3 regions of the Saccharothrix xinjiangensis genome follow, and region 2 is predicted to be linked to each of the others. Evidence: riboswitches for the same ligand, from Rfam matches in the RefSeq annotation. Region 2 holds a riboswitch; each other region holds the start of a gene.
What was found. A riboswitch is a leader RNA that binds a small molecule or an ion and turns the genes downstream of it on or off. The one in region 2 is predicted to bind S-adenosylmethionine.

Region 1 (3,217 bases), on a different contig from region 2:
GCGGCCCCCGGCGTCCAACGTGGACTTGACCCGGTTCGCCGGGGTCGTTCGCGGTCGGCGGTGGCGTCGTTCGGCCGGTGCCGGATTAGTCCTGATCGCCGGCACCGGGGAGAATGACGGCGACGTGCGACGACAGGAGGTCGAGTGGGTGGTGTGACGGGTTTCCTCGGCATCGCCGCCGCGGTGCTCCTGATCTCGGTCATCGCGGTGCGGTTGTCGATCCGTCTCGGACTGCCGTCGCTCCTGCTCTACCTCGGCATCGGCGTGCTGCTGGGCGAGTCGGTGCTGGGCATCGAGTTCGAGGACGCGGACCTCACCCGGTCGCTCGGCACGGCCGCGCTCGTGCTGATCCTCACCGAGGGCGGGCTGACCGCGCGGTGGCGCGACGTGCGGCCGGCGCTGGGACTGGGCGTGGCACTGTCCACAGTGTCCGTCGGGGTCAGCATCGCGATCACGGGGTTCGGGCTGCACTTCCTGCTGGACATGGACTGGCGCACGGCCCTGCTGTGGGGCGCGGTGCTGTCGTCCACGGACGCGGCGGCGGTGTTCAGCGTGCTGCGCGGGGTGGGGGTGGGCAAGAGGCTCATCGGGCCGCTGGAGCTGGAGTCCGGCATCAACGACGCGCCGGTCTACATCGCCGTCGTGCTGCTGGCGGCGCCCGACCCGATCACCTGGACCGCGCCGCTGCTGATGCTCTACGAACTGGTCGCGGGCACGCTGATCGGGTTGGCGCTGGGGTGGCTGGGCGGCGTGGGGCTGCGCCGGGCGGCACTGCCCGCGACCGGCCTGTACCCGCTGGCCACGGTGGCGGTGTGCGTGCTGGCGTACACGGCGGGTGACCTCGCGCACGCGTCCGGGTTCCTCGCGGTGTACATCTCGGCGCTGGTGCTCGGCAACGCGCGGCTGCCGCACCGGTCGGACACGCTGTCGTTCGCCGAGGGGCTGGGGTGGCTGTCCCAGATCGGGCTGTTCGTGCTGCTCGGGCTGTACGCCTCACCCGGTCGGCTGCTCGACGCGGTGGTGCCGGCGCTGGTGGCGGGCGTGGTGCTGGTGCTGGTGGCGAGGCCGCTGTCGGTGCTGTGCGCGGCGCTGCCGTTCCGGGTGCCGTGGCGGGAGCAGGTGTTCATCTCGTGGTCGGGGCTGCGCGGTGCGGTGCCGATCGTGTTCGCGCTGATACCGCTGATCCAGGGCGTGCCAGGGGCGCAGCTGCTGGTGGACGCGGTGTTCGTGCTGGTCGTCGTGTTGACGGTGGTGCAGGGGACGACGCTGCCGTGGCTGGCGAAGGGGCTGAAGCTGGTCCGGTCGGGTGAGGCGATGGAGGTGCAGGTCGACTCGTCGGCGCTGGACGCGCTGGGGGCGGAGCTGCTCCAGGTGCGCATCCAGCGGGGGTCCAAGCTGCACGGCGTGTACCTGTCCGAGCTGCGGTTGCCGCCGGGGTCGTCGGTGAGCCTGGTGGTGCGGGGCGAGAAGGGGTTCACGCCCCAGCCGACCACGCGGTTGCAGGAGCACGACCAGCTGCTGGTGGTGTGCACGGACACCGCGCGCACGGCGACCGAGCAGCGCATCCGGGCGGTGGACCGGGCCGGGCGGTTCGCGCGCTGGAAGGGCGACGCCGGCCTGCCCTGAGCCGCGCGAGTCGTACGTCCAGGTCGACCGTGTCGTACGTTCCGGTACCCCGAGTTCTACGTTCAGGTACCCCTCGGGGTGACGCGAACGTGGAACTCGGGGGTCCTGAGCGTTCGACACGACGGTCCTGAACGTTCGACTCGCGCGTTCTGGGCGTACGACACGGTGGGTCTGGGGGTACGACTCGCGCGGGTCTCAGGATTTGGGCGGGGTGGTCGGGGGGTGGGGAGGGGGTTATGGTGGTGGGGAAGGTCATGAGTGCCAGTGCGAAGCCCGAGCTCGCTGGCCGGCAACCCTCCTCACCGCGGTGGGGTGCCCTCGGTGAGGACCTGGTCGCGCGCGTCGGGCGTGCGGCAAGCGCGGGTCTCCCGGGGGAGGTCCGGACTCCTGGAGGGTGTCGTGACCGTTGTCGTTTCCCCTGTTGTCGGTGCGGCGTTGCCGCGGACGGTGGGCGCTTCGCTGCGGGTGCCGGTGTTGACGGGGGAGCGGGTCGAGTACGCGAACCTGGACCACGCCGCCAGCGCGCCCTGCCTGGAGCAGGTGCGGGACGCCGTGGACGAGCTGCTGCCCTGGTACGCGAGCGCGCACCGCGGGGCCGGGTTCGCGTCGCAGGTGTCCACCAGGGTGTACGAGCAGGCGCGGGAGGCCGTGCGGCGGTTCCTGGGTGCGCGCGGCAGTGATGCCGTGGTGTTCACGCGCAACACCACCGATGCGCTGAACCTGCTGGCCAGGAGCTTGCCGAAGCGGACGGCGGTGGTGCTGTTCGACACCGAGCACCACGCGGCGCTGCTGCCGTGGCGCGGGCCGCACGTGCGGCGGCTGCGGACGCCGGGCGACCCGGACGCGGCGGTGCTGGAGCTGGACCGGGCGCTGCGCGAGGCGCCGGTCGGGCCGCGCCTGGTCGTGGTGACCGGCGCGTCGAACGTCACCGGCGAGGTGTGGCCGGTGGCCGAGGTGGTGCGGGTGGCGCGCCGGCACGGCGCCCGCGTCGTGCTGGACGCCGCCCAGCTCGCGCCGCACCGGCCGGTGGACCTGCGCGCGCTGGACGTCGACTACGCCGTGGTGTCCGGGCACAAGCTGTACGCGCCGTTCGGCGCGGGCGCGCTGGTCGGCCGGTCCGACTGGCTCCAGGCCGCCGAGCCCTACCTGGTGGGCGGCGGCGCGACGACCCGCGTCACCGACCGCGGCGACCGGCTGGGCGTGTCCTGGTCGAACGGGCCCGAGCGGCACGAGGCGGGCACCCCGAACGTGGTGGGCGTGCACGCCCTGGCCACCGCCTGCGACGTGCTGGGCCGCCACTGGGCGCGGACGCTGGAGCACGAGCGGGCGCTGCTGGCGCGGCTGCGCGAGGGCCTGCGGTCGGTGCCCGGCGTGGCGGAGCTGTCGCTGTTCGGGGCCGGGCACGACCGGGTGGGCGTGGTCGGCTTCACGGTCGGCGCGCAGGACGTCGGCTACCTGGCGGCGGCGCTGTCCGCCGAGCACGGCATCGGCGTGCGCGACGGCGCGTTCTGCGCCCACGTGGCCGTCCAGCGGCTGGCCGGCGGGCGCGCGTTGCGGGCCTCGATCGGGCTGGGCACCACCGAGGAGCACG
Region 2 (3,217 bases):
CGGCGAACGCGGCATCGTCGCGCGGGCCACCACCACCGGTGTGGTCCACACGGCCGAGGCCGCCTCCGCCGACGCCGCGTACCGCCTGGTCGCCGACACCCTGTTCGACGACGACCTCGCGATACCGCCGGAGGAGTGGCACGCCGAGCGCTACAACCAGGAGAAGGCGAAACGGCCCTGGCCGCAGCTGCTGACCGCGTGGCGCGTGGTCACCGAACCGGTGGAGCCGCGCGTGCTGCCGGAGCTGTCCGCCTTCCCTCGCACCGGCTGGCTGCGCACCTCGGGAGCCGCCCTGTGAACCTCGGGAGCCGCCCGGTGAACAGCGCGTCGGGGTCGAGGGGTGCCGCGCCGGGCTTGACCCGAGCGGGTCGGACGACCGGACCGCGCCGAGCCGACCCCGATCAGGTCGGCCCGGGTCAAGCCGAGCCCGGTCGAGCCGGCCCCGGTCGAGCCGAGCCCGGCCGAGCCAGTCCCGGTCGAGCCAGTCCCGGTCAGGCCGGGGCGGGCCTCCGTGGAGGTGAGTCCGACGAGGCCCGCGACTCCGGTGTGGACGGTCTCGGTGTAGACGGTTCCGGTGTGGACGGTCCTGGTGTGGACGGTGGTCCGGCTCGTGGTCCCGCTCGTGGCTCGGGTGGTGGTGTCAGTCCTGGAGGGCCTTCAGCACGGCCTCCGCCGACGGCGGCACGTTGGCGCGGGGGCCGATGCGGCTGCCGAGGGCGTCGAGGGTCTTGAGGCCGTCGCCGGTGATGAGCAGGACGGTTTCGCCGTCCGGGTCGAGTTGGCCGGACTCGATGAGCTTCTTCGCGGTGGCGACCGTCACGCCGCCGGCGGTCTCGGCGAAGATGCCCTCGGTGCGGGCCAGCAGCCGGATGCCCTCGATGACCTCTTCGTCGGTGACGTCCTCGATCGCGCCGTTGGTGCGGCGCACGGCGTCCAGCACGTAGGGGCCGTCGGCGGGGGCTCCGATCGCCAGTGAGCGGGCGATGGTGTCCGGGCGCACCGGGGTGACCACGTCGTGGCCGGCCTTGTAGGCGGACGCGACGGGGGAGCAGCCGGTGGCCTGGGCGCCGAACACCCGGTACGGGGTCTGCTCGACCAGGTCGAGTTCGCCCAGTTCGCGGAAGGCCTTGTCGACCTTGGTCAGCTGGGAGCCGGACGCGATGGGGACGACGATCTGGTCGGGCAGGCGCCAACCGAGCTGTTCGGCGACCTCGTAGCCCAGCGTCTTGGAGCCCTCGGCGTAGTACGGGCGGACGTTGACGTTGACGAACGCCCAGTCCTCGTGCTCGGCGGCCAGTTCCTGGGCCAGCCGGTTCACGTCGTCGTAGTTGCCGTCGACGGTGATCAGGTTGCCGTCGTAGACGGCGGTCATGAGGATCTTCGCCTGCTCCAGGCTGGAGGGCACCAGGACCACCGAGCGCCAGCCGGCGCGGGCCGCGGCGGCGGCGACGGCGTTGGCGAGGTTGCCGGTGGACGGGCAGGCCAGGACCTTGAAGCCCAGCTCACGGGCCGCGGCGAGGGCGACGCCGACGACGCGGTCCTTGAAGGAGTGGGTGGGGTTGCCGGTGTCGTCCTTGACCCAGACCTTGCGGACGCCCAGGGCCTTGGCGAGGCGGTCGGCCTCCACCAGGCGGGTGCCGCCGGGGTTGGTGTTGGGGTGCGACTCGACGTCGGAGGGCACGGGGAGCAGGCCGCGGTAGCGCCAGATCGACCGGGGGCCGGCCTCGATGTCCTCACGGCGGACCCGGCCGAAGTCGTAGGCCACTTCCAGCGGCCCGAAACACTCCAGACAGGCGTATTCCGGTGCGAGCGGCGTCTCGTGCCCGCACTCGCGGCAGGACAGGGCGCGAGCCGGACCGAGGTCGAAGGAGGTGGTGGTCGCCGAGGGCGCACTGACAGCAGTCATCGCGAGGTATCTCCTCATCTTTCCCGCGTCGCGGGTCGGATTTGGCACCGTGATCGTTCAGCGGACGCTGGACGACGGGTTGCCGGGGCTTCTTCGGGCCGATCCCTCTGCCCCTCTGGATGAGCGGTATTCACTTGTGGTGGCCTCAACTTACGACACGTCCCGACGTGTAGCCAGTGACGTCCACCATCCGGACGGTGGGAGGGCGTGGGAGGATCGCGCGCGTGAGTGCGCCCGCTGACACGCCCGATGCCGTCCACCTGGTCATCGGCGAGGAGGAGTTGCTGGTCGAGCGCGCGGTGCGCGGGGCCCTGGAGGTCGCGCGGAAGATCGACCCGCAGGCCGACCTCACCCGCGTTCGGGTGACTGAGCTCACCCCTCCGGAGCTGGCCGAACTGGTGAGCCCGTCGCTGTTCGCGGAGGGGCGGGTGATCGCGCTCGAAGCCGCGCAGGAGGTGGGCAAGGAGATCGCCGACGCCGTGATCGCCTACGCCAAGTCACCCGCCGACGGGGTGACGCTGGTCGTCGTGCACAGCGGCGGTGGGCGCAGCAAGGCGGCCAAGGAGCTGCCCGCCGCGCTGCGCAAGGCCGGCGCCGGGGTGACCGAGTGCCCCAAGATGACCAAGGCCGCGGACCGCGAGGCGTTCGTCCGCAACGAGATCCGCGCGGCGGGTGGCGGCAAGGCCGACCCGGAGGCCGTGGCCGCGCTGATCGAGGCGATCGGGTCCGACCTGCGGGAACTGGCTGCGGCGGCGTCGCAGCTGGTCGCCGACACCGGCGGGAAGGTCGACGCCGAGGCGGTTCGCCGCTACCACCGGGGTCGGGCCGAGGTGACCGGGTTCGCGGTCGCGGAGAAGGCCGTGATGGGTGATCGGGCCGGTGCGCTGGAGGCGCTGCGCTGGGCGATCCAGCTCGGCGTGCCGCACGTGCTGGTGGCCGACGCGCTGGCGGACGCGGTGCGCACGGTCGCGCGCGTGTCGGCGGTCGGTCGGGGCGACCCGTTCAAGCTGGCGGGCGAGCTGGGGATGCCGCCGTGGAAGGTGAAGAAGGCGCAGGGGCAGTCGCGCGGCTGGGAGGAGCGGGGGCTGGCGACGGCCATGTCGGTGGTCGCGGACCTCAACGCGGATGTGAAGGGCGCCGCCGCCGACTCGGGTTACGCCCTGGAGCGAGCGGTCCTGAAGATCGTCGCCGTCCACGGTCGCCGCTGAGCCCGTGATGGGTGTGGGAGCGGTGTGAAAGCAAGAGCGCCGCTCGCCCCTCGCGGGGGAGCGGCGCTCTCGGTGCCGTGGACCAGAATCAGATCTGGTTGGC
Region 3 (3,217 bases), on a different contig from region 2:
ACGCCGGCCATGGCCGAGTAGCCGAGCAGGGCGATCGCGGTCACGCCGATCGCGTTCACCAGCGCGGGCAGCGACTCGCGGAGCAGGACGCTGCGGACGATGCGGGTGGTGGAGGAGCCGGTGGTGACCGCCGCCTCCACCACGGAGACGTGCACCTCGGACAGCACGTTCTGGACCAGCCTGCCGACGAACGGGATGGCGCCGACGGCCAGCGGCACGATGGCCGCGGTCGGTCCGATGGTGGTGCTGAGCAGGAGCCTGGTCAGCGAGGTGAGCACCACCAGCAGGACCAGGAAGGGCATGGAGCGACCGAGGTCCACCACGAACCCGAGCACCTTGTGCGGCAGCGGGCGGGGCTTCAGCCCACCGGGGGCGGTGAGCTGGAGCCAGATGCCCACGGGGGTGCCGAGCAGGACCGCGATCAGGGTGGAGACGCCCACCATGTACAACGTCTCGCCGGTGGCGAGCAGCACGTCGTCGAACACGGTGGACCAGGGTGTCGCAGACCTCACGCAGCGACTCCCTGCGGACCCGTGAGGGTCCGCCGCACCGAGCCGCCCGCGTCCGAGATCCACTCCAGCGCGGAGTCCGAGCGCTCGCCCTTCAGGCCGACGCGGAACCGCGCGACCGGGGTCTCGCCCAGCCTGGTCAGGCCGCCGCCCAGCAGGTTCAGCTCGACGCCGAACCGGTTGGTCGCCTCGGGCAGCAGCGCGCCGACCGCGGCGAAGCCGACCAGCACGACGTCCGCGACCCGGTCGAAGGCGCTGTCGACCGCCGGGTTCTGGTCGACGGAGGGCAGCAGCGAGGAGGCCGTGCGGCTGCCGGCGTCGGACACGAGGTCGAGGACCTTGCCGTGCTCGACGACGCGACCGCCGTCGAGGACCGCGACGTCGTCGCAGATCCGGCGGACCACGCCCATGTCGTGGGTGACCACGAGCACCGTCACGCCCAGTTCGGCGCGGGCCCGGTCCAGCACGGTGAGCACCGAGCCGGTGGTGTCCGGGTCCAGCGCGGAGGTCGGCTCGTCGGCCAGCAGCACCGAGGGCTGCGCGGCGAGCGCGCGGGCGACCGCGATGCGCTGGCGCTGGCCGCCGGAGAGCTGGTCGGGGTAGCTGTTGGCCTTGTCGGTCAGGCCCACCAGGTCCAGCAGCTCGGCGACGCGCGTGCGGCGCTGCGGCCCGGCCAGGTTGGCGGCCTCCAGCGGCAGCGCGACGTTGCCCGCGGCGGTGCGCTGGCGCAGCAGGGAGTCGCCCTGGGGCACGACGCCGATGCGCCGGCGGGCGGCGCGGAGGGCGGTGCCGTCGAGGGAGACGAGGTCGGTGCCGTCGACGCGGATCGCGCCGCTGTCGGGGCGCTCCAGGAGCGCGACGCACCGGGCGAGGGTCGACTTGCCCGCGCCGCTCGGGCCGACCACGCCCAGCACGGTGCCGGCGGCGACGTCCAGGTTCACGCCGTCCAGCGCGCGAACCTGCCCGGTACTCCCGGCGAAGGACTTGGTGAGGTTCTCGACAGTGATCACGTTTTCACTCCACGACTGCGTGCGGCGGCGCACGCCCGTGGCGCGCGCGACCGGAGGTCTCGACTGGCAGGCGCGCCCGGGGATTCAGGGCGCGGAGGTGAAGCAGGAGGACGACTGGGGAGTCAGCTCGTCAGCTGCGACAGCCGGACACCGTGCGACGGCCGTGGTCGACGACTCGTCTGCGCGTGAGCGTTCGCATCCTGGGCACGTGATCCTCCATCGTTCCTGGCTGAAGCACCTGCCCCCAGGTCGGGGTGGTTGCTGCGGCGTCGTGGAGCCAGGTCTCTCGGCCGCTCGGGATGGCACGTCGAGTACACCTGACGGACCCCGTTCGACGCAAGCCCGTAACGGAACCGTTCGGCAGATCACACTTATGGCCGAAAGATCGTTGTTTGAAGACGCTAAGAAACTTCGACTATCCGGATAAAGTCTCGGATACCGAGCTTTTCACCGCGCGTGGTCGGGTCGACACCCGCCGCCAGCAGCAGCCGCTCGGCCTCGGCGGGCGAACCCGCCCACCCCGCCAGCGCGCCGCGCAGCGTCTTCCGCCGTTGCGCGAAAGCCGCGTCCACCAACGAGAAGAGCTTCTTCCGGTCCACAGTGGACAGGAGTTCGTGGCGCTCGAACGCGACCAGCGCCGAGTCCACGTTGGGCACCGGCCAGAACACCGAGCGCGGCACCGCGCCCGCCCGGCGGGCGTCGGCGTACCAGGCCAGCTTCACGCTGGGCACGCCGTAGACCTTGCTGCCGGGACCGGCGGCCATCCGGTCGGCCACCTCCGACTGCACCATCACCAGACCGGTGCGCAGCGACGGCAGCTCGGCCAGCAGGTGCAGCACCACCGGCACCGCCACGTTGTAGGGCAGGTTGGCCACCAGCGCGGTCGGCGCGTGCGGCAGCCGCGCCGCGGTGACGCGCATCGCGTCCTCGTGCACGACGGTGAGCCGGCCGGCCAGGTCGGGCGCGCGTTCGGCGACGGTGCCGGGCAGGCGGCCGGCCAGCACGCCGTCGATCTCCACCGCCACCAGCGCCCGGCACGCGGGCAGCAGCGCCAGCGTCAGGGAGCCCAGGCCCGGTCCCACCTCCAGCACGACGTCGTCCGGCCCCAGGCCGGCCGAGGCCGCGATGCGGCGCACCGTGTTCGGGTCGTGCACGAAGTTCTGCCCCAGCTTCTTGGTGGGGCGGACGTCGAGGTCGGCGGCGAGCCGACGGACGTCGGCCGGGCCGAGGAGCGCGCTGCCCCCCGGCCCGGCCGACGATGAAGCTCCGGTCACGCGCCCATTCTTACGGCAGGCCCAGCTTGGACCGGCAGCCGGGCCACGCCGAGTAGCCGCCGCGGGCGTCGCGCAGCTTGGTCGCGATGGCGATCTGCTGCTCGCGGGACGCCTGGTGCGGGTACGCGGCGTACTGGGAGCCGCCGTAGGCGTCCCAGGTGCCCTTGTTGAACTGGAGGCCGCCGTAGTAGCCGTTGCCGGTGTTGATGGCCCAGTTGCCGCCGGCCTCGCACTTGGCCAGCGAGTCCCACACCGCGCCGTCCGGCGGCAGCTTGGTGCCGACTTTGACCTTGCGGGCCTGGGGCTCCTTGGTGACCTTGACGCCCAGCTTCTCGCGGCCGATCTCCCGGCCGTTCTTGGTGGTGACGCGGTAGGTGACGATCTGCTCGCCGGCCACGCCCTCGTCGACGACCTGCTTCTGGCC

Region 1: linked by a shared signal. The riboswitch ahead of ABD223_RS06500 (aminotransferase class V-fold PLP-dependent enzyme) and the one ahead of thrC (threonine synthase) in region 2 are both predicted to bind S-adenosylmethionine.
Region 3: linked by a shared signal. The riboswitch ahead of ABD223_RS00530 (methionine ABC transporter ATP-binding protein) and the one ahead of thrC (threonine synthase) in region 2 are both predicted to bind S-adenosylmethionine.

Annotation. Positions count from the first base shown of each region.
Region 1 covers NZ_BAAAKE010000002.1:261,929-265,145, reverse strand. Annotated here, with positions in the region: gene ABD223_RS06505 (potassium/proton antiporter) at 154-1,626, shown strand; SAM riboswitch class IV at 1,877-1,992, shown strand; gene ABD223_RS06500 (aminotransferase class V-fold PLP-dependent enzyme) at 2,026-3,217, shown strand, end outside.
Region 2 covers NZ_BAAAKE010000005.1:168,702-171,918, reverse strand. Annotated here, with positions in the region: gene ABD223_RS14235 (hypothetical protein) at 1-298, shown strand, start outside; gene thrC (threonine synthase) at 641-1,906, opposite strand; SAM riboswitch class I at 1,918-2,032, opposite strand; gene holA (DNA polymerase III subunit delta) at 2,131-3,114, shown strand; gene rpsT (30S ribosomal protein S20) at 3,203-3,217, opposite strand, start outside.
Region 3 covers NZ_BAAAKE010000001.1:111,180-114,396, forward strand. Annotated here, with positions in the region: gene ABD223_RS00525 (methionine ABC transporter permease) at 1-512, opposite strand, end outside; gene ABD223_RS00530 (methionine ABC transporter ATP-binding protein) at 509-1,519, opposite strand; SAM riboswitch class I at 1,733-1,825, opposite strand; gene rsmA (16S rRNA (adenine(1518)-N(6)/adenine(1519)-N(6))-dimethyltransferase RsmA) at 1,921-2,793, opposite strand; gene ABD223_RS00540 (resuscitation-promoting factor) at 2,804-3,217, opposite strand, start outside.